Regions from separate parts of the Streptomyces sp. NPDC002520 genome, predicted to be linked through region 1. Evidence: riboswitches for the same ligand, from Rfam matches in the RefSeq annotation. Region 1 holds a riboswitch; each other region holds the start of a gene.
The links. Region 1 has a riboswitch for cobalamin ahead of ACWD5D_RS38245 (cobalamin biosynthesis protein). Riboswitches for the same ligand answer to the same signal wherever they lie in the genome.
Positions count from the first base shown of each region.

Region 2: linked by a shared signal. The riboswitch ahead of ACWD5D_RS00235 (CbtB domain-containing protein) and the one ahead of ACWD5D_RS38245 (cobalamin biosynthesis protein) in region 1 are both predicted to bind cobalamin.
Region 3: linked by a shared signal. The riboswitch ahead of ACWD5D_RS33345 (ribonucleoside-diphosphate reductase subunit alpha) and the one ahead of ACWD5D_RS38245 (cobalamin biosynthesis protein) in region 1 are both predicted to bind cobalamin.

Region 1 covers NZ_JBSFXG010000044.1:4,168-11,682, reverse strand. The annotation lists gene cobN (cobaltochelatase subunit CobN) at 1-419, opposite strand, end outside; gene ACWD5D_RS38250 (cobyric acid synthase) at 416-1,948, opposite strand; gene ACWD5D_RS38245 (cobalamin biosynthesis protein) at 1,945-2,898, opposite strand; cobalamin riboswitch at 2,997-3,138, opposite strand; gene ACWD5D_RS38240 (hypothetical protein) at 3,297-3,524, opposite strand; gene ACWD5D_RS38235 (anion permease) at 3,559-4,809, opposite strand; gene ACWD5D_RS38230 (lysozyme) at 4,963-5,712, opposite strand; gene ACWD5D_RS38225 (class II aldolase/adducin family protein) at 5,970-6,662, shown strand; gene ACWD5D_RS38220 (alpha/beta hydrolase) at 6,743-7,515, shown strand, end outside.
Region 2 covers NZ_JBSFXG010000001.1:51,108-58,622, reverse strand. The annotation lists gene ACWD5D_RS00260 (class III extradiol dioxygenase subunit B-like domain-containing protein) at 258-971, opposite strand; gene miaB (tRNA (N6-isopentenyl adenosine(37)-C2)-methylthiotransferase MiaB) at 1,192-2,718, opposite strand; gene ACWD5D_RS00250 (PP2C family protein-serine/threonine phosphatase) at 2,828-3,577, opposite strand; gene ACWD5D_RS00245 (histidine phosphatase family protein) at 3,865-4,449, shown strand; gene ACWD5D_RS00240 (CbtA family protein) at 4,568-5,326, opposite strand; gene ACWD5D_RS00235 (CbtB domain-containing protein) at 5,348-5,569, opposite strand; cobalamin riboswitch at 5,605-5,755, opposite strand; gene ACWD5D_RS00230 (DUF6204 family protein) at 5,893-6,252, shown strand; gene ACWD5D_RS00225 (MarR family winged helix-turn-helix transcriptional regulator) at 6,306-6,764, shown strand; gene ACWD5D_RS00220 (hypothetical protein) at 7,025-7,515, shown strand, end outside.
Region 3 covers NZ_JBSFXG010000032.1:31,581-39,095, reverse strand. The annotation lists gene def (peptide deformylase) at 1-78, shown strand, start outside; gene ACWD5D_RS33355 (GlxA family transcriptional regulator) at 207-1,169, opposite strand; gene ACWD5D_RS33350 (ribonucleotide-diphosphate reductase subunit beta) at 1,418-2,374, opposite strand; gene ACWD5D_RS33345 (ribonucleoside-diphosphate reductase subunit alpha) at 2,488-4,875, opposite strand; cobalamin riboswitch at 5,002-5,145, opposite strand; gene mctP (monocarboxylate uptake permease MctP) at 5,295-6,911, opposite strand; gene ACWD5D_RS33335 (DUF3311 domain-containing protein) at 6,908-7,174, opposite strand; gene ACWD5D_RS33330 (GntR family transcriptional regulator) at 7,311-7,515, opposite strand, start outside.

The DNA.
Region 1 (7,515 bases):
CCGTACTCCGGCATCTTCCGCGGCTCCTCGAAGCCCTCGCCGGTCAGCAGCACGGTGTCCGACAGGAACCGGGACAGCTCCAGCAGATTCGCGGGCCCGCCCTCGACCAGGTACCTCAGCGCCTCCGCGACGACACCCGCCGGCACCGACGACTCGGCCATCAACTCCGCGTCCGGTACGGCCTCGCCGCCCAGCAGCACGGCCGGGATCCCGGCCGCCTTCAGCGCGGCCAGCCCGTCCTCCCAGGCGCGCTTTCCGCCCAGCAGCCGTACGACCGCGATGTCGGCGCCCGCGATCAGGCCCGGCAGTTCGCCGGTGACGTCGACGCGGGTCGGGTTGCCGATGCGGTAGCCGGCGCCGGACGCCCGGGCCGCCAGGAGATCGGTGTCGGCGGTCGACAACAACAACACTGTGCTCATGCGGGCGCTCCCGGTGGAATGAAAGGCAGTCCTTGCGGCGCGCCCGACTCGATGAGCCGCCAGAGCGCGTCCGTGTCCGCGTGCTGTTCGATCAGGTCGCCGAGCCGGTCGAGCTGCTCCTCGCGCAGCGCGGCGAACGAGGTGTCCGGGGCCGGCACGAAGCGGCGCCCCGCGGCGGCGGCCACCTCGCGCAGGAACGCCCGCCGGAAGCCGTCCGACTCCAGCGAACCGTGCCAGTGCGTGCCCCAGGTGTGGCCGACCCGGCAGCCGTCCAGGCTGTGCCCTTTGCCGTCGGAGATGAACGCATCCCCGCCGAGGACTTCGGCGACCCCGTGGTGGATCTCGTACCCCTCGACCCGCTCGCCGAGAGCCTCCCCGGCCGGGCGGGTCAGGGTCTTCTCGCGGGCGAACCGCACCCGCACGGGCAGCACCCCGAGGCCGGGGACGGCGCCGGCGCGCGACTCGACGTCGTCCTCGATGTGCTCGCCGAGCACCTGGAAGCCGCCGCAGATGCCCAGGACCGGGCGCCCCTCTGCGGCCCTGCGGACCAGCGCGTCGGCGAGACCCCGCTCGCGCAGCCACTCCAGCGCCCGTACGGTCCCGCGCGTGCCCGGGACCACCGCCAGGTCCGCGTCCGCCAGTTCCTCCGGCCGGTCCACGAACCGCACGACGACGCCCGGTTCGGCGGCCAGCGCGTCCACGTCGGTGAAGTTGGACATGAGCGGGATCGCGCAGACGGCGACCCGCAGCACGTCCTCGCCGTGCGGCGGGGCGACCGTGGACTCGCGGACGGTGCCGCGCAGCGACACCCTCAGGCCGTCCTCCTCGTCGATGCCGAGCCCGTGCCGGAACGGCAGCACGCCGTAGGTGTGCCGCCCGGTGAGCCCGTGCAGCATGTCCAGGCCGGGCTCCAGCAGCGACACGTCGCCCCGGAACTTGTTGACCAGGAAGCCCGCGACCATCTCCTGGTCCTCGGGCGAGAGCAGGGCGACGGTCCCGAAGAAGGAGGCGAAGACACCGCCGCGGTCGATGTCGCCGACGACGAGGACGGGCAGCCGCGCGTTCCGCGCGATCCCCATGTTGACGATGTCCGTGCGCCGCAGATTGATCTCGGCGGGCGAACCGGCCCCCTCACAGATCACCGCGTCATACGTGCCCCGCAACTCGGCCAGGCAGTCCAGCACGGTGCCGAGCAGCTGCTGCTGGCGCCCGCCGTGGTAGCCGCGCGCGCTCATCTCGCCCACCGGTTTGCCCAGCAGCACCACTTGACTGCTCTGCTCACCGCCCGGCTTGAGCAGCACGGGGTTCATCAGCGCGGTCGGCTCGATCCGGCACGCCTGGGCCTGCATGGCCTGCGCGCGGCCGATCTCCGCGCCCTCGCGGGTCACGAAGGAGTTGAGGGACATGTTCTGCGCCTTGAAGGGCGCCACCTTGACGCCCTGGCGCACCAGCCACCGGCAGATCCCGGCCGTCACGACGCTCTTGCCGGCGTCGGAGGTGGTGCCGGCGACGAGGAGACCACCGTTCACTCGCCCCGTCCTTTCAGGTTCTTGAGGAGGACGCGCGCGGCCACCGTGGTGCCGAGCGCGAGCAGGCCGACGCGCCGGGACAGCCGTACCGCCCGGTCGATGTCGGTGACGCGGACGGCGCGCCCGGCGCCCCCGTTGAGCACGGGCCGGTGTTCGACGCGCCCGCCGTAGGACAGCGTCCCGCCGAGGCGCACCCCGAGGGCGCCCGCGAACGACGCCTCGACGGGACCGGCGTTGGGGCTCGGATGGCTCGCCGCGTCCGCCTTCCATGCCCGTACGGCACCGCGCGGATCGGGTCCGGCGAGCGTGGCCAGTACGGCGGTCAGCCGGGCCCCCGGCCAGCCGGCGACGTCGTCCAGGCGGGCGGAGGCCCAGCCGTAGCGCCGGAAGCGGGGGGACTTGTGGCCCACCATCGCGTCCAGGGTGTTGACCGCCCGGAACCCGAGCAGCCCCGGCACCCCGCCGACCGCTCCCCACACCAGTGCGCCCACGACGGCGTCGGAGGTGTTCTCGGCGACCGACTCGACCACCGCACGGGCGATCCCGTCGGCGTCGAGGGCCTGCGGGTCCCGGCCGCACAGGTGCGGCAGCCGCGCACGGGCGGCCGCCACGTCCCCGGCCTGAAGGGCACGCCCGACGGTCCGGGCCTCCCGGGCCAGCGAGGTGCCCCCGACGACGGCCCACGTGGCGGCGGCGGTCAGCGCGACGGTCGCGGCGGGGGAGCGGCGCACGGCGCGCTCGGCCACGACACCCAGCGCGACGGCGCCTCCGGCGCACACGGCGGTGTGCAGCGCACCCCAGCCGCGGTGGTCGTGCCACAACGCGCCTTCCACGGCGCCGGCCGCACGCCCGAACACGGCGACGGGATGCCCGCGGCGCGGATCGCCGAGGAGCAGGTCGCCCAGGAGGCCGGCGGCGGCGCCGTACGCGTACGAGCGATCGGCACCCATCGGCTCAGCCGGCCGTGGGCGAAGGCGCAGTCCTGGTACGGGTTCTCGATCGGCAGCCGAGCATGGCGATATGTCCTCACTCAGGGTGTCCACGCCCTGGTTCGACGAGACCGGCGGCGAGAGTTCCTGGCTCCCGGGGTTTCTACCCCGGTGACAGTGGCGGGACCGCGCCGGATTCGCACCGGCTTCCTCTTCTGCCGCCGTACATGGCCCCGGCAGTCCACCACGCCCCCGGAAGAGCCGTCAACTTGCCGTTGACCTGCGTGGGGAGAGTGTGCCGAGCCCCACATCGGCGCCGGTCGCGCGATGTGGGGGCACGCGAAAGACTCCGCCCCCCGAACACTTCGGGGGCGGAGTCTTCCGGACGGTCGGTCAGGTCCGGGCCGTGGACCCGGGGTTCAGGCCTTGACCACGATCAGGTAGATGCCGTACGCCACGGCGGCCGCGCAGGCGGCGAAGCAGATGTACGCGCCGGTCACCGCGAGCGCCGCCGAGTTGCCCTGCGCCGCGGCCTTCTCCCGGCGGGAGAGGCCGGTGACACCGAGGGTGAACAGGGCCACCAGGCCGACGGTCGCCACGAGGCTGACACCGAAGACGGAGCCGATGGCCGCCCAGTCGATCTTCATGGGGATGCTTCCTTCAGGTACCGGGTGCTCGGGGTCAGACCGTGGCGGCCGGCGGGGTCGCCGGGGCCGGGTCGGCGATGGCCGGAGCCGCGATGGTGGCCGTCAGGCCCTCGCCGACCGTGCCGGCGGGGGGCGGGGTCACCGCGGCGATGGCGGTGGTCACCACGCCGGCGGGCTCGGTGGTGCCGTCGTGGGTGACGTTGGTGTGGTCGACGACCTCGCGGCGGGAGACCTTCCAGATCGTGGCGCTGGCGGCGACGAGGAAGACGGCGACGAGCCCGGTGCCCCAGTCGCCCAGGTCCGTCACGGACTCGGCGCCCGCGGCGACCAGGGCGGCGGCCGGGAGGGTCAGCACCCAGGCGATGAACATCCGGGTCGCGGTGGACCAGCGGACCACGCCACCCTTGCGGCCGAGGCCCGCACCCATCACCGAGCCGGAGACGACGTGCGTGGTGGAGAGGGAGAAGCCCAGGTGCGAGGAGGCCAGGATGGCCGTGGCGGCGCTGGTCTGCGCGGCGAAGCCCTGCTGCGGCTCCAGGTCGGTCAGGCCCTTGCCCATGGTGCGGATGATGCGCCAGCCGCCGATGTAGGTGCCGAGCGCGATGGCCAGACCCGCGGAGAGGATCACCCAGGTGGGAGGGTTGGAACCGGGGGCGATCGTGCCGCCCGCGACGAGCGCGAGGGTGATGATGCCCATCGTCTTCTGCGCGTCGTTGGTGCCGTGGGCGAGGGAGACCAGGCCGGCGGAGGCGATCTGGCCGGCGCGGTAGCCCTTGCGGGTGGCCTCGCCGCCGGCGTTCCTGCCGATGCCGTAGGAGAAGCGGGTGGCGAGCATCGCCGCGAGACCGGCCACGAGCGGTGCGGCGACCGCCGGGAGCAGAACCTTGGTGACCAGGACGTCACCGTGGACGGCGCCGAAGCCGGCGGAGGCGACGGTGGCCCCGACCAGGCCGCCCATCAAGGCGTGCGAGGAGCTGGAGGGCAGTCCCACCAGCCAGGTCAGCAGGTTCCAGAGGATCGCGCCGGTGAGGGCGGCGAAGATGACCTCGGGACGAATGCCGTTCTCATCGACGAGACCCTTGGAGATCGTGTTGGCGACCTCCACGGAGAGGAAGGCGCCCACAAGGTTGAGGGCGGCGGACATGGCCACCGCGACCTTGGGCTTGAGCGCACCGGTCGAGATGGTCGTGGCCATCGCGTTGGCGGTGTCGTGAAAACCGTTCGTGAAATCAAACGCGAGTGCGGTTACCACCACAATCGCGAGGATCAGCGAGAAGTTTTCCATTTACCCAGGCAATCGTTCGAGGTCATTGGCTGTTGGACCGTAGGCAACCTGGGTGAACGGAAGGTGAACTGAGGCGGGCGTAGGGGTGTCACAAACGGGGGGTCGGGGTTCCGTTCGCGTCTGTTCGTGTCCGGCGCCTCAGGTGCCCCTTGGTCAACGGCCGCGCGCGAAGGCCCGCAGCCGGCTCTGCGGCCCGTTGAAGAGATTCTGGTCACCCGGCAGACCGCCCTGGATGTCGTACTGCCAGAAGGTCCAGTGCTGCCAACCGCCGGGCAGCGCCCCCGGGTCCGGTGCGCCGTGGCTGGCGATCCACAGGGCGTGGTCGTCGGCGAACGCGCGGCTGTCGCCGGTGCAGGCGCTCCACCACAGGGCGGTGGTGTAGATGACCGGGCGGCGGCCGGTCTCCCGCCGGACCTCGTCGCTGAACGACCGGATCCATCGGACCATCTCCGGCCCGCTCAGCCCGTAGCACTTCTCGTCCGGGTCGTACGGGTTGTACTCGATGTCGAGCGCGGGCGGCAGCGTCCGTCCGTCCGCCCGCCAGTCGCCGCCGTTCCGCACGAAGTAGGCGGCCTGCGCGTCGCCGGAGGACCGGTCCGGGCGGGCGAAGTGGTACGCGCCCCGGATCAGCCCCGCCCGGTACGCGCCGTCGTACTGCCGGTCGAAGTAGGGGTTGCGGTAGCCGGTGGACTCGGTCGCCTTGACGTAGACGAACCGCGCGCCGTTCGAGCGGACCTCCGGCCAGTCCACGTGCTCCTGGTGGGACGACACGTCGTGCCCCAGGGGCAGTCCCGCCATGGCCTCCGACGGCAGTCCCCCTGCCGAGGCCGACGGCGGCCGGGCGGCCGCGGCCTGGGTGCCGGCGAGGGCGAGCACCGCGGTGACCGCCGCGAGGACGCCCATGCGGCGCCGCGTCGGGCGCGGAGGGCGAGAAGGACCTGAAGGACGTGAAGGGCGTGAAGGAGAGGAGTGATCGAGGGTCATGTGTCCTCCCGATTAGGGCGCGGTGGAGTCCGGCGAGCCGGGGAACATTGAATGCGGTTGATCACCGACGAGGAGGAGTTTTTCGTATATTTCGCGGCGATATGCACCCATTCGGCGGCTCAACTGTTGCGCTCCGACGTGCCGTTCCCCACGCGGTCTGCTGGCAGGATCACGGCATGGCTGAACAGCGGCGCACCGCGGGCACGGAAGCGGACGGGGACGCGGACGGGGACGCGGCAGGCGTCTGGGAGCAACTGGTCGCGACGGCCCGGCGGACCGTCGCCGACGGGCTGGTCGTCGGCACCTCCGGCAACGTCTCGGCGCGCGTCGGCGACACCGTGCTCGTCACGCCTTCGGGCGTGCCCTACGACCGGCTGACCCCGGACGACATCACCGGCGTCGACCTCACCGGCCGGCAGGTGCTCGGCACGCTGGTACCGACCAGCGAGCTGCCCCTGCACCTCGCGATCTACCGCACCACCGACGCCCGCGCCGTCGTCCACACCCACGCGGTGCACGCCACGGCCGTCTCCACCCTCGTGATCGAACTCCCCGCGATCCACTACATGAGCAGCGCCCTCGGCGGCCGCGTCCGGGTCGCCCCCTACGCGACCTACGGCACCGACGAACTGGCCGAGAACATGCTGCGCGCCCTCACCGACCGCTCCGGCTGCCTCCTGCAGAACCACGGCACGGTCACCCATGGCGCCACCCTCGACCAGGCCTACGACCGCACCGCCCAACTGGAGTGGATGTGCCGTCTCTGGCTGACCGCGTCCTCGCTCCCGGGTCTGTCCCCGTCCCTGCTCACCGACTCCCAGCTGTCCGAGGTCACCGAACGCCTGAAGGGGTACGGGCAGCGCGGCTGACCTTCCGCCGAGCCGCCCCGCCGGACTTCCGCGGTGCCGCTCCGCTGGCCGGGACCACCGAGCGCCACGACACTGGACGGGTGCGCACCGTCAAGGCGACCGCCGCCGCACTCACCGCAGTCCTGGCCGCCGGCGCGGCATCCGTGGCCGCCGGCAGGCTCGCCAGTGACGCCGCGCTGAAGGCGCCCGCGGGCCGGCCCCTGCCCACCGAGCCCCGGCTCACCGTGCACGCGACGGCGGCCGGCCGGATCACCCTCACCCGCGACCTGGCCTCCCTGCGCCCCGGCACCTACGGCCTCTCCGGCGACGGCTCCCACGCGGTCGTCGGCGCCGTCCTGGAGTCGGCCGAGCACAGCGCCGACGCGGTCGTACGACGCCTCGAACGCGTCACGCACGGCACCCTCGGCCCCGGCGACGCGGTGTGGCTCACCCCGAACGTGTACGTCGGCAACCCGAGCACCGCCCTCGGACTCGACCACGCCGACGTCGACGTGCCCGGCGAACTGGGCACCCTGCCCGCCTGGTTCGTACCGGGACAGCGGGACACCTGGGTGATCGCGGTCCACGGCCTGGGCACCACCCGCGAGCAGGCCATGAACGTCATGCGCTTCCTGCACGAGCGGCGCCTGCCCGTCCTCGCGCTCGCCTACCGCGGCGACCTCGGCGCCCCGCGCCCGCCGGACGGCCTGGGCCACCTCGGCGAGACCGAGTGGCGGGACGTCGACGCGGCGATCCGCTACGCCGTCCGCTACGGCGCCGGCCGGGTCGTCCTCCTCGGCTGGTCCACCGGCGCCACCATGGCCCTGCGCACCGCCGAGCACTCCCCGGTGCGCGAGCGCGTCGTCGGTCTCGT
Region 2 (7,515 bases), on a different contig from region 1:
ACGCGGAACCGCGGCCCGCGCTTCCTGGGAGCGCGCGGATCGACGGACGGCAGCGGAGTGCGACGGCGCACCCGTCGGCGGACAGTAGTGGCGCCACGGCGCGCGAATCGGCGGACGGCCAGGGGGTGCTACTCCTCCTGGCCGTCCGCCGTTGTCTCACGTCCGGACGTCGGCTCCCGATCAGGTGCGGATCGGATGCCTCACCCTCCTGCCGCACCGCGCCTGCCTGAGCACACCCGTCTGGACACACCCGGCGCCTAGGACCAGGTCGCGACCAGGTACCCCACGCCGTACGGCGCGTCGTCGTACAGCAGAGCGCCGCCGAGGTCCGCGCCCTCGGCGGCTCCTGCGAGCACCTGCCAGGGCGCGCGGCCGGACACCTTCAGCTCGTGGGCCAGCTCGGCGTCCAGTGCCGCGACGGCCGCCACGTCCGCCGCCCCCAGCGCACGTGCGACCTGTGCGTCGAAGGGTTCCGCCCGCTCGTCGAGGTATCCCGGCGCCTTGAGCGTGCGACACGCGCTGGCGTCCCCCATCACCAGCAGGGCCACACGTCCGGCCCGGGCGGCGATCTCCCGGCCGGTCTCGAGGCACCGCTCGGGCTCGAGGGGCTCTCCGACGCCGAGCCCCTCGATCGGCGCGTCCGCCCAGCCGGTGCGCTCCAGCAACCAGGCCCCGACGGCCAGCGACGACGGCAGCTCGCGGTCGGGCACGGCGTCCGTGGGGGTACCGAGCCGTACGCCCACGTCGACGCCGAAGCCACGGAACGATCCCGGGGTCCCCTGCGGGTGCCGGCCGCGCCCGCTCGGCTCGGCGGGGCCGACGACCACGAGCCGGTCCGGGCGGGCGGCGGCGAGCACACCGAGCGCGTCGGTGCACGCCGCGCGCGCGGCGTCCAGCTCGGGCGCGGCGCCCGAGGCGACCTCGGGCACGAGCAGCGGGGGGCAGGGGCAGACTGCGGCGGCGACAAGCATGATCGGCAGCGTAACGCCGCGCGGGGGCCGAATGTCAGTGCGTGCGGAGCACGTCGGCCGGATCGATCATCGCCCGACGTGCTCGGGTGCCGCGATCACGCGCGTCGGTCACGCCCGGGGCTCCGGACGACTTCCGGAACCTCGGACGCGCCCCCGAACCTCGGACGCGCCCCGGAAACCTGGCCGCGTGGCAAGATCCTCGGCCGCGCCCCCCTGAACCTCAGTCGCAGCCGCAGGCGCTCTGCGCGGCCGGTAGCGGCTCCGGGACGCCGATCTTCGGCAGGCCGAGCATGACGCCCGCCGGCTTGGCGGCCTCGGCCGCGTTCCGCTTCTCCCAGGCGTCGCCCGCGCGCGTGCGGCGGACGGCGAGGACGGGGCCCTCGGCGAGGAGGTGGTGCGGGGCGGCGTAGGTGATCTCGACCGTGACGACGTCGCCGGGACGCACTTCCTGGTCGGGCTTGGTGAAGTGGACGAGGCGGTTGTCGGGGGCGCGACCGGAGAGGCGGTGCGTGGCGCCGTCCTTGCGGCCCTCGCCCTCGGCGACCATCAGCTCCAGGGTGCGGCCGACCTGCTTCTTGTTCTCCTCCCAGGAGATCTCCTCCTGGACGGCGACGAGGCGCTCGTACCGTGCCTGGACGACCTCCTTGGGGATCTGGTTCTCCATGGTGGCGGCCGGGGTGCCGGGCCGCTTGGAGTACTGGAAGGTGAAGGCCTGCGCGAAGCGGGCCTCGCGCGCCACGTGCAGGGTCTGCTCGAAGTCCTCCTCGGTCTCGCCCGGGAAGCCCACGATGATGTCGGTCGTGATCGCCGCGTGCGGGATGGCGGCCCGCACCTTCTCGATGATCCCGAGGTAACGCTCCTGCCGGTAGGAGCGGCGCATCGCCTTCAGCACGGTGTCCGAACCGGACTGGAGCGGCATGTGCAGCTGCGGCATCACGTTCGGCGTCTCGGCCATCGCGGCGATGACGTCGTCGGTGAAGTCGCGCGGATGCGGGGAGGTGAAGCGGACGCGCTCCAGGCCCTCGATCTTTCCGCAGGCGCGCAGGAGCTTGCTGAAGGCCTCGCGGTCGCCGATGTCGGAGCCGTACGCGTTCACGTTCTGGCCGAGCAGCGTGATCTCGGAGACGCCTTCGCCGACCAGGGCCTCGATCTCGGCGAGGATGTCGCCGGTGCGGCGGTCCTTCTCCTTGCCGCGCAGCGCCGGGACGATGCAGAAGGTGCACGTGTTGTTGCAGCCGACGGAGATCGACACCCAGGCCGCGTACGCGCTCTCGCGCCGGGTCGGCAGCGTCGACGGGAACGCCTCCAGCGACTCGGCGATCTCGACCTGCGCCTCCTCCTGGACGCGCGCGCGTTCCAGCAGGACGGGCAGTTTGCCGATGTTGTGCGTGCCGAAGACGACGTCCACCCAGGGCGCCTTCTTCACGATGGTGTCCTGGTCCTTCTGCGCGAGGCAGCCGCCGACCGCGATCTGCATGCCGGGCCGGGAGGCCTTCTTCGGCGCGAGCCGGCCGAGGTTGCCGTAGAGCCGGTTGTCTGCGTTCTCGCGCACGGCGCACGTGTTGAACACGACGACGTCCGCGTCCCCGTCCGAGCCCTCGGGCGCGCGCACGTACCCGGCCTCTTCGAGCAGCCCGGACAATCGCTCGGAATCATGGACGTTCATCTGGCACCCGTAGGTACGAACTTCGTAGGTCTTGGGTGCCTGAACGTCCACTGCGGGGCTCCGGTCGCTGCTGCTGGTCATGCCTTAAAGGGTAGGCGGTCCCCGACGGGCCCCGTCCCCGCGCTCACACGGCCCGCTACGCCGGTCCTTCGCACGGGGATCGCCGGGCGTCTCCCCAGGTCCGGCACCCCTACTCGTCCGCGATACGCAGGAGCGCCAGCGTGATGTTGTCGGGGCCGCCCGCCTCGATGGCGGCCTTCCACAGCAGGAAGGCCGCCCGGCCGTCGTTGGGCTCCCGCATCACCTCGTCGAGCGCTTCCGGCGGCACAGGATCGGTCAGGCCGTCGGTGCAGATGAGGTAGCGGGCGCCTGGCGAGAGGGGCTCGGCTGTCAGATGGGGGCGGACGGCCCGGTACGCGCGCGTGCCGCCCAGGCACTGGGTGACGATGGACGTGGTGCGCTGCCCTGGAGCGAGCGGGGGGCTGTCGTCGACGCTGACCTGGCGGAGCCCGTCGTCGCAGGCCTTCAGGACCCGGCTGTCACCCACGTTGAACACCAGCAGCGAACCCGGCTTCACGACGGCACCGGCGACCGTCGTCCCCATGGCCGCGAACGCACCTCCCGCCTCGCCGCCGGCGGCCTCGTACACGGCGCGGTTGCAGGCGTTCAGGGCGTCGCGCACAGCGTCATCGCTGCTCAGAACGGGGCCGACCGACGCGATACGGCGCACGACCAGCGCGCTGGCCACATCGCCGCCGGGATGCCCGCCGAGCCCGTCGGCGACGGCGACCACCAGGGGTGTCCCGATCGGGAAGACCAGAGTCTGCGGATTCTCCGTCGCCGTGGCGCACAGGGTCCACGGCCCGACCACCAGGCTGTCCTCGTTCCGTTCGCGGAGCAGCCCGGGATGGCTGAGCGCACTCACCGACACGTACCGCATGGAACGTCACCGACTTCCGGCATGGGACGCACCGCCGGACACCTCAAGCGTAGGCGGAACCGGGAGGCCGTTCCCTCCGGCGCGGTGCTCCCTGGTCTCCGGGCCGGGCGTACCTTCGTACGGACGCAGACGCAGCCGTGCGGATCCGATCCCACGGACCCGTTCGTACAGACCCGTCCGTACAAACCCGTCCGCACAAACCCGATCGCACAGAGCCGGTCGCACAGAGCCGGTCGTCCGGACTCGGCTCCGGCGCCCACCCCGGCCGAACCACAAGGAGCAACCGCGTGACCAGCCGTGTCACCCTCATCTCCCCGGCGATCACACCATCGCTGCGGCGTGCCCGCTTCGACGACGGTGACTCGATCGAGGACAGTGCGGCTGTGCGGGCCGGATCGGCGGCGACGTCCCTGCGCGCCGCCGGGCGCGCCTTCGCCTCCCCCAGCGTGCGCTGCCGGGAGACGGCCTCGGCACTCGGCCTCGACGCCTCGGAGCAGCCGGATCTCTCGGGCCTGGACGTCGGCCGGTGGCGCGGGCGGACGCTGGAGGAGGTCGGTGCCGAAGAGCCCGAATCGGTGGCTCGCTGGCTGGCCGACCCGGACGCCGCACCGCATGGCGGGGAATCGGTACGGGAGTTGTGCGCGCGGGTCGTCCGTTGGTGGGAAGCGGCGGGGTCGGGCGACGGAGGGACGGTCGCCGTGGTGGAGCCGGAGGTCGTACGGGCTGTGGTGGCGCACGTGTTGGGAGCACCCGCGTCCGCGTTCTGGCGCGTCGACGTCCCGCCGCTCACGGCAACGGAGTTCACCGGCCGGTCCGGGCGCTGGAACATGCGGGTGGGGCACGTCCTCGCCGCGTCGAAGGACGTCGTATGACGGGTGCCCGGAGCGTCCCGTCCCGGTGGCGACGAGCGCCTGCGCCGGTTCCCCGAGAGCGTGAAAAGGCCCCCGGACGGTCATCCGTCCCCGAGGGCCCTCTCTCATGTCCTGAAGGTCAGTGCGCGGCCGGCACCGCCCGCCCCGACGCGGAGGTCGCGGGCTTCGGGTTCAGCAGTCGTTCGGCCAACTCGCCGAAGAGCAGGCCGAAACCGCCCCAGAGGACGGCCTGGACGGCCAGGGCCGACAGCCGGAACCGCCACAGCAGGGTGGCCGGGAATTCCTTCGGCACCTCGTTGACGGCCGGAAGGAAGGCGTAGGCCAGACCGATCACCAGGAGGAAGCCGGCCACCGCGACGACGGTGGCGTACCAGGTGCCCAGCCGGGGTGCGAGCCGCTTGCCCAGGATGGTGGCGGCGACCGCGAGCAGCACGCTGAGCAGCATCATCAGGAAGTACAGGCCGGTCCGCTTGCCGATGGTGTCGGGGTCTCCGACCGACGGCGGGTTGGCCGGGTACTTCAGGAACGGCACGACGTAGACGGCGAGCAGAGCGCAGCCGGACAGCAGCAGCGCGGTCGCCCGCGGGGAGAAGCGGCCCACGCGGCCGAGCGCGACGCAGAAGGCGAGCGCGGCGACGCCGCCGAAGGCGACTCCGTAGACCAGGACACCGGTGGCGAGACCGGCGGTGGACTGCAGGGAACGCGAGACGACTTCCATCTCGTGCTCGTGGGCGTGGGCATGGGCTTCCTCGAAGCCGATCGCGCTGTCGATGTTCGGCTCACCGAGGAAGTACGCGACGCCGAGGGCGAGCACGCCGGCACCGAGGCCGGCGAGCATGCCCCGCACGAGCAGATTTCTTACCGTTGCGGAGTTCATGACGGGTGCGGCGTCCCCGGCTCAGTGGCAGGGGAAACCGAGCAGGTGGCGGCCGTCGTGCAGCCACTCGTGAACATCCGTGCCGTTGAACACGGAGGTGGCGCCCTGCTCGGCGCCGACGAAGTACAGCAGGACCAGCATCAGGACACCGAAGAAGACCGCCCACGGGGCGATGGTCTTCAGCGGCAGCGTGGCGGGTACGACGGGGGTGGTGGCTGTCGGCTGGGCGACGGTCTGCGCCATGGCAGGACCTCCTCTGGGAGTTCGCGTCCCATCTCGGTGGTGCACAGGACGACGGCCACGGGTCTGACTCACGAAACACCCCCCTTGGAGGGCGCCTCGCACACAGTGGCGCGACCGTGCCGGGCTCTCACCGGCTTCCGTCGTACCGTCGTCGATATCGGACAGACCGTACCGCGTGACGAGTGCATGGCCAAGACCGCACCAACTGACGCGATCTTGCTCTCGCGCCAGTGACCCGTCGGTGACCCATCGGGCGGCAGGCGGGCCGTCCGGTGCCGGAAACCCGGTGGAGCCGCGACGCACGCTCTGCCTAAGGTCGCGGGATGAGTACTCGTACCTTCCGTATCACCGTCCGCGGCGCCTTCGACGACCTCGGCGACGCGCAGCGGGCCGAGTTGCTGGCCGACGCCGCCGAGCACGACGTGCTGCACTCCGCCTACACGCCCGAAGGGCATCTCAGCTACGACATCGCCGCCCGGCCGGCCTTCGTCTTCCGCTTCTCGGACACCGGGGAGGAAGAGGAGGACATCCTGGAGGCGACGGAACGGGCCGAGGAGGCGGCGAAGGCGTGGCTGACCGAGCGTGGCTACGGCTTCAAGAACCTCCGCTCCAGCGCCGAGGACCTCTCGCAGGCGCCCCTGGGGAAGCGGCAGCGACGCAACGCGCGCATCAGGGGCGCATAAACTTGAGTACTCAAGGAGTAGGCAATGAATCGAGGAGCGGGAAATGACCGGCAATGACTGACGCGCTGGACGCGTCGTTGCGGCTGATGCGGGCGCAGGCCGCACTCGTACGGCGCTTCGACGCGAGCCTGGGTGGGCTGCACGGGGTGAGCCTGGCCGACTTCACGCTGCTGCTGCGGCTCGGCCAGGCGCCGGGCGGCCGGATGCGCAGAGTCGATCTGGCCGAGGCACTGGGGCTGACCGCCTCCGGGGTGACCCGAGGGCTGGCGCCCCTGGAGCGGATCGGACTGGTGACCCGCGAGGCTGACGCCCGTGACGCGCGCGTGGCCTACGCCTCGCTGACCGACACCGGACGGCGACTGCTGACGGAGATGCGGCGCACGGCCGAGGAGACCGCCGCCGAGTTCTTCACCGCACCACCCTGGGGCGAGGGGGACATCGGACTGCTCTCCACCCTGCTGACCCGCCTCGGCGGCACTGGTCTGCCCGGCCTCGGTGGCCCGCCCCGATGATCCCCTGCCGCGATCCCCTGCCGCATTCGGAATCCGGCCACAAGATGACCTGAACTCGCCGTGTTTCAGGTCACGTTGAGATGTGATCGGATTGTGAGGGGTACGTGCGCGCAGGCATGGCATGCTCATGCCTCACCACTGAGTTACCGACCGGTTCTACCTCACGGTAGCCGGGCCTGTGGTCATTCTTCGCCCGCCACGGGCCTGTGGTGTTTCTTCGCCACCCCCCACTCCACACAGGACTGACCTTGCGCAGACCCATGAGGCACAGGCGTGCCCTGCTGCCCGCCTTCGCCGTGACCACTCTCCTCGTCGCCGCCGGCTGTTCCTCGCCCGCACCGCATACCGAGCGGGCCGCGGCAGGGCACGGCAAAGAGATCCGGGCCACCGACGGCCACGCCGCCGGCCAGAACCACTCGCTCACCGTCGCGGCGGCCCCCGACGCGGCCGCGACCGCCACCGCAGGCCCGGCCGGCTCGGGTACGCGGGCGCACAAGACCACGCTGACCGTCAGCTCGTACGACAGCCGCAGCCGGCGTGCCGTCATCGCCAACGGCGGTGCCGGAAAAACGACTTCGCCCATCTCTCCTTCCTCCCCTTCCTCCCCTTCATCCCCTTCCTCTCCATCCTCCGCCGCCCCCTCCGCCTCCCCGGCCGCGCCTCACGGGGCCGCCGTGGGCGACGTCATCGCCAGCGCCCCGGCGCCCGGCGCACCCGACGGACTGCTGGCCCGGGTCACCAAGGTGATCGG
Region 3 (7,515 bases), on a different contig from region 1:
TCCAAGCGGGACCGGAAGGACGCGCTGCGGCAGATGGCCGAGAACGAGCCGCGCTACCCCGTGGTCGCCAACGACTGAGACGGTCGGACGAGCCGTACGCCGCGGACGTCCGCGAACCGTACGGGAGCAGCGACGACGCCCGTCTTCGACCGCTGTGGTGACGGACCGAGCGGCAGCGGGGAGCGACTCCTCGTACCGGTGCGCGTTCAGGCGGCCTGCGGGCCCCGGAACGCGCGCCGGTAGGCGTTCGGGGTCGTGCCCAGCGCGCGGACGAACTGGTGGCGCAGCGCGGCCGCCGTGCCGAAGCCGGTGCGCGCGGCGATCGCGTCCATCGTCCCGTCCGTTCCCTCCAGCAACTCCTGTGCCAGCAGCACCCGTTGACGCAGGATCCAGCGGTACGGCGTGGTCCCCGTCTCCTGCTGGAAGCGGCGGGCGAAGGTGCGCGGCGCCATGTGCGCGCGGGCGGCGAGCTGTTCGACGGTCACTTCCTCGTCCAGGTGCTCCTCCATCCACGCCAGGACCTCGCCGACGGTGTCGCAGCGGCTCCTGGGCAGCGGCCGCTCGATGTACTGCGCCTGTCCGCCGTCCCGGTGCGGCGGTACGACCATCCGCCGGGCGATCTTGTTGGCCACCTCGGGGCCCTGCTCCTTGCGTACGAGGTGGAGACAGGCGTCGATGCCGGCGGCGGTGCCGGCGGAGGTGATCACCGGGTCCTCGTCGACGTAGAGGACGTCCGGCTCGACACAGAGCCCGGGATAGCGGCGGGCGAGCTGCGCGGCGTGGTGCCAGTGCACCGCGCACCGGCGCCCGTCCAGCAGCCCCGCGGCCGCCAGCACGAACACCCCGGAGCAGACGCTGAGCACCCGCGCGCCGCGCGCGACCGCCCTGCGCAGCGCCTCCAGCAGCTCCTCCGGATACTCCCGTACCGCATAGGTCTCGCCCGCCGGCACGGCGATCAGATCGGCCTCCTCCAGTCGCTCCAGGCCGTGCGGGGTCGACATCGTGAACCCGCAGTGGGTGTTCAGCACGGGCCCCTCCGCCGAGACCACGGCGAAGTCGTACTCCGGCAGCCCCTCGTCGCTGCGGTCGATGCCGAACACCTCGCACACGACGCCCAGCTCGAAGGGGTGCACGCCGTCCAGCAGCACCGCGGCCACGTTCTTCAGCATGCTGCCAGTGTGCCTCGACGGTGGCAGTAAATCGAGGGTGTGCGGCAGTCCTGCCACTCCCGGTAAGGAGCATCAGGCAGGACAGTGGTGTCCATGAACGGAAACCAGATCGAAGGCCTCATCGGAATGCTCGCGACCCTCGGGATCCTGGTCCTCCTGGTCCTCCCGTCCGTGCTCGGCATCGTGCGCGAAAGGCGCGTCGACCGGCAGCTCAGGGAGGCCCAGGAGACCGGGGGAGATGGGCGCGCTCAGAAGTCCTCGTCCAGGTCGACGGTGCCCTCCACCGCGACCTGGTACGCCGACGGACGGCGCTCGAAGAAGTTCGTCAGCTCCTGAACGCCCTGCAGCTCCATGAAGGAGAACGGGTTCTCCGAGCCGTACACCGGGGCGAAGCCGAGCCGCGTCAGACGCTGGTCGGCGACGCACTCCAGGTACTGCCGCATCGACTCGGTGTTCATGCCGGGCAGGCCGTCACCGCACAGGTCGCGCGCGAACTGCAGCTCGGCCTCGACGGCCTCCCGCAGCATGTCGGTGACCTGCTGCTGAAGCTCGTCGTCGAAGAGCTCCGGCTCCTCCTTGCGGACGGTGTCGACCACGTCGAAGGCGAACGACATGTGCATCGTCTCGTCACGGAACACCCAGTTGGTGCCGGTGGCCAGACCGTGCAGCAGACCCCGGCTGCGGAACCAGTACACGTACGCGAAGGCGCCGTAGAAGAACAGGCCCTCGATGCAGGCGGCGAAGCAGATGAGGTTCAGCAGGAAGCGGCGGCGGTCGGCCTTGGACGCCAGGCGGTCCAGCTTCTCGACCTCGTTGATCCACTTGAAGCAGAACCCGGCCTTCTCACGGATGGAGGGGATGTTCTCCACGGCCGCGAAGGCGGCGGCGCGGTCGTCCGGGTCCGGGAGGTAGGTGTCCAGCAGCGTCAGATAGAACTGGACGTGCACGGCCTCCTCGAACAGCTGCCGGCTCAGGTAGAGCCGCGCCTCGGGGGAGTTGATGTGCTTGTACAGCGTCAGCACCAGGTTGTTCGCGACGATCGAGTCACCCGTGGCGAAGAAGGCCACCAGCCGGCCGATCAGGTGCTGCTCCTTCGGGGACAGCTTCGCGAGGTCGGCGACGTCCGAGTGGAGATCGACCTCCTCCACGGTCCAGGTGTTCTTGATGGCGTCCCGGTAGCGCTCGTAGAAGTCCGGGTAGCGCATCGGACGCAGGGTCAGTTCGAAGCCCGGGTCGAGCAGGGTGGTGTACTTTCTGGCGCTGCCGGCGCGAAGCGCCGTCGTTGAGGGGCGGTGGTCGGGCGACGGGTGGGCACTCATTACTGGCAGGCCTCGCAGGACTCGGGGTTTTCGAGGGAGCAGGCGACGGCGTCGGGGTCGGCCACCTGCTGGACGGGGATGGTGGGCTGTGCCTGGGCGGCACGGGCGATACGGGTCGCCGGGCGCGAGCGCAGGTAGTACGTCGTCTTCAGGCCCGACTTCCAGGCGTACGCGTACATCGAGGAGAGCTTGCCGATGGTCGGCGTCTCCAGGAACAGGTTCAGCGACTGCGCCTGGTCGAGGAACGGGGTCCGCGCCGCCGCCATGTCGATCAGACCGCGCTGCGGGATCTCCCACGCCGTGCGGTACAGCGCCCGTACGTCGGCCGGGATCCAGACGAAGTCCTGCACCGAGCCGCTGGAGTCGCGCAGCGCCTCGCGGGTGCGGGCGTCCCACACGCCCAGTTCCTTGAGGTCCTGCACCAGGTACGAGTTGACCTGGAGGAACTCGCCGGACAGCGTCTCGCGCTTGAACAGGTTGGACACCTGCGGCTCGATGCACTCGTACACGCCCGCGATGGAGGCGATGGTGGCCGTCGGAGCGATCGCCAGCAGCAGGGAGTTGCGCATGCCCACGGTGGCGATCCGTGTCCGCAGCGCCGCCCAGCGCTCGGGCCAGTTCAGCTCGACCTCATAGTGGTCGGGGTGCAGCACGCCCCGGGCCGTACGGGTCTTCTCCCAGGCCGGCAGCGGGCCGCTGCGCTCGGCGAGGTCGGCGGAGGCCTCGTACGCGGCGAGCATGATGCGCTCGGCGATCCGCGTGGAGAGCGCCCGTGCCTTCGGCGAGTCGAAGGGCAGGCGCAGCTTGAAGAAGACGTCCTGCAGGCCCATCGCGCCGAGGCCCACGGGACGCCACTTGGCGTTGGAGCGGCCCGCCTGCTCGGTCGGGTAGAAGTTGATGTCCACGACGCGGTCGAGGAAGGTCACGGCGGTGCGGACCGTCTCGTCCAGCCGCTCCCAGTCGATGTCGCCGGCCGCCGTGTCGACGAAGGCACCCAGGTTCACCGAGCCCAGGTTGCAGACCGCCGTCTCCCCGTCGTCGGTGACCTCCAGGATCTCCGTGCAGAGGTTGGAGGAGTGGACGACGTGGCCCGGCAGGGCCGTCTGGTTGGCGGTGCGGTTGGCGGCGTCCTTGAAGGTCATCCAGCCGTTGCCGGTCTGCGCGAGGGTGCGCATCATGCGGCCGTACAGGTCACGGGCCGGGATGGTCTTCTTCGCGAGCCCGGCCTCCTCCGCCTTGCGGTAGGCGGCGTCGAACTCCTCGCCCCACAGGTCGACCAGCTCGGGCACGTCCGCCGGGGAGAACAGCGACCACTGCCCGTCGGCGTTGACCCGGCGCATGAACTCGTCCGGGATCCAGTGCGCGAGGTTCAGGTTGTGCGTACGCCGGGCGTCCTCACCGGTGTTGTCGCGCAGCTCCAGGAACTCCTCGATGTCGGAGTGCCAGGTCTCCAGGTAGACCGCGGCGGCGCCCTTGCGCCGGCCGCCCTGGTTCACGGCGGCCACCGAGGCGTCGAGGGTCTTCAGGAACGGGACGATGCCGTTGGAGTGCCCGTTGGTGCCCCGGATCAGCGAACCGCGCGCCCGGACGCGGGAGTACGACAGACCGATGCCGCCGGCGTGCTTCGAGAGGCGGGCGACCTGGTGGTAGCGGTCGTAGATGGAGTCCAGCTCGTCCAGCGGGGAGTCGAGGAGGTAGCAGGACGACATCTGGGGGTGCCGCGTACCGGAGTTGAAGAGCGTGGGCGAGGAGGGCAGGTAGTCGAGGCGGCTCATCAGGCCGTAGAGCGCGGCGACCTCGTCGAGGGCGCGCACGGTGTCGTCCTCGGCCAGACCGCTCGCCACCCGCAGCATGAAGTGCTGGGGCGTCTCGATCACCTGACGGGTGAGCGGGTGGCGCAGCAGGTAGCGGCTGTGCAGGGTGCGCAGGCCGAAGTAGCCGAAGCGGTCGTCGGCGGCCGGGTCGACCAGCGCGTTCAGTCGCTCGGCGTGCAGCCGCACGAACGCGGCGGTGCGGTCGGCGACGAGACCCTCGCGATGGCCCACGGCCACCGACTCGGTGAAGGAGGTCACGCCCTGCGAGGCGGCCTCCGCGCGGATCGAGAGGGTCAGCAGGCGGGCGGCCAGCCGCGAGTAGGCGGGGTCCTCGGAGATCAGGCCGGCGGCGGCCTCCGTGGCGAGTTCGCGCAGTTCCGCGGCGACGTCGGAGTCCGCCCGCGCCGACCGGCCGCGCAGCGCGGCGGCGGCGACCCGGCCGGGGTCGGCGTCGGGCAGGTCGGCGGTCAGCTCGGTCAGGGTCCGCAGCAGCGCGGCACCGGGACCGTCGGTCTCCACCGGGGCCTCGGTCGCCGGGATGGCTGAAGCCGGATCGGCTGGCGCGATGGTCACGTGGGGCTCTCCCTCGCTCGGCACAGGGCCTGGCGGAGGGCAGGGGGCAGCCACGAGCGCGCACGGCGTCGCGTCCACCGGCCCACTCCACGAGGCCCGGACGTCTGAAGGCACCCGAGCCGGGCGGCCGGGTGCGCGCTGCCGACAGGTCCTCGGACTGACTCCTGTGCGACGCTCTCCGTCGTGCGGGCGGACGTGCACAAGTACACCGTTGCGGGACAGTTCCGGATTCGCACCGGATTCCCCTGTGGCGACAGCGAGGATGAGCATACATCTAGTGCCGGGCTGTCGTGGCACCCCCAGATGTTGTGTCTGTTGTGTGTTGTGCTGGCTTCAGAGTGTCAACTTGTGTATGACGGCGGGCAAGAGGAAGCGGGCCGCCGTGGGTTCGTCCCCCGGCGGCCCGCTGCGGGTGTGCCCTAGTGGGCGGCGCCCGTCAGTTCCGTCTCCACGCCCGCGTCGCCCGCGTCCGCCGTGTAGTCCTGCGGCCGGGTCTCGTCGATGCCCTCGGGGGCCTTCACGGCCTTGAGGACGAGGGTGAGGACCACCGTGACGGCGACGTTCAGGACGAACGCCGTGAGACCGATGTAGCCGATCTCGCCGATGCCGGGGATCTCCTTCGCCGAGCCGCCGAAGTGCTTCTGGGTCGGGGAGGCGACCCCGTACGCGGCGACCGTGCCGTAGACCATGCCGACCGCCCAGCCCGCGAGCAGGGCCCAGCGGTGGAACCACCGGGTGAACAGGCCGCCGACCAGCGCGGGGAAGGTCTGCAGGATCCAGATGCCGCCCAGCAGCTGGAAGTTGATGGCGACCGTCTTGTCCATGGTGAGGACGAAGACCAGGGCGCCGACCTTCACCAGCAGCGAGACGAACTTGGAGACCTGGGCCTCCTGCTTCGGCGTGGCGTCCGGCTTGATGAAGTCCTTGTAGATGTTGCGGGTGAAGAGGTTCGCCGCCGCGATGGACATGATCGCCGCGGGGACCAGGGCGCCGATGCCGATGGCCGCGAAGGCCACGCCCGCGAACCAGTCCGGGAACATGTTCTCGAACAGCTGCGGGATCGCCAGCTGGCCGTTGGTGACGTTCACGCCGGCCGCGATCGCCATGAAGCCCAGCAGGGCCAGCAGGCCGAGCATGAGCGAGTACAGGGGCAGGAGCGTGGTGTTGCGGCGGATCACCTCACGGCTCCTGGACGACAGGGTCGCGGTGATCGAGTGCGGGTACATGAACAGCGCGAGGGCCGAGCCGAGCGCCAGCGTGGCGTACGTCCACTGGCCGGCCTCCGGCGGGGCGAGCGCGCCGCGCGGCTTGCCGGTGGCCGGGTTGACCTGGCTGAACGCCTGACCGGCCTTGGCGAAGACGTCGTCGAAGCCGCCCAGCTTGATCGGGATGTAGATGATCGCCACCGCGATGACGACGTAGATCAGCGTGTCCTTCACGAACGCGATCAGGGCCGGGGCGCGCAGACCCGAGGAGTAGGTGTAGGCCGCGAGGACACCGAAGGCGATGAGCAGCGGCAGGTCCTTCACGAACCAGTTGGTGTTCTCCCCGCCGCCGACGCCCATCACGTCCAGGACGGCCTGGATGCCGACGAGCTGGAGCGCGATGTACGGCATCGTCGCGAGGATGCCGGTGACGGCCACCGCCAGCGACAGGCCCTTCGAGCCGAACCGTCCGCGCACGAAGTCGGAGGTCGTGACGTACCCGTGGCGGTGCGAGACCGACCACAGGCGCGGCAGGAAGGTGAAGATCAGCGGGTAGACCAGGATCGTGTACGGCACCGCGAAGAAGCCGGCCGCGCCCGCCGCGTAGATCGCCGCCGGTACGGCGACGAAGGTGTACGCCGTGTACAGGTCGCCGCCGAGCAGGAACCAGGTGATCCAGGTGCCGAAGGACCGGCCGCCGAGCCCCCACTCGTCCAGGGAGTGCTCGTTGTCGGCCTTGCGCCAGCGTGCGGCGAGGAAGCCCATGACCGTGACGGCCAGGAAGAAGAAGATGAAGACGCCGAGCGCGACGCCGTTGACGCCGTTCTTCACTTCGCCGCACCCCCGCCCCGGGTGGCCCTGCGGGCACGCTGGTCACGCTGCCAGAGCTGGTGGGCGACCATGGTGAGGGCGGTCGAGATCAGCACCCAGAGCATCTGGTACCAGTAGAAGAACGGGATCCCGATGAACGTCGGGTCCGTCTTGGCGTACGAGCCGACCCACAGCATCGCCACGAACGGCACGGCGAGACACAGGGCGATGACGACGCGGACCGGTGTTACCACCGGTGGTCTCACTTCAGGTGTTTCCGACATGCCACGGCTCCGTCCCCTCGGTGCTCACCTGTGCAATGCGCAGGCAATCTAGGTGACGGCGTCGTGGAAGCGAAAGACCTCGTCCGGATATCGGTATGCCGATTCGGCGCGCACGGCGTGAAGACGCCGACTCCCCTCAGTCCACAGGCCTCTTGAGGCGGGCGACGAACTTGTACCGGTCCCCTCGGTAGACCGAGCGCACCCACTCCACCGGCTTGCCCTCGCGGTCCACGGAGTGGCGGGAGAGCATCAGCATCGGCAGGCCGACGTCGGTGCCGAGCAGGCCGGCCTCGCGCGGGGTGGCCAGGGAGGTCTCGATGATCTCCTCGGCCTCGGCGAGA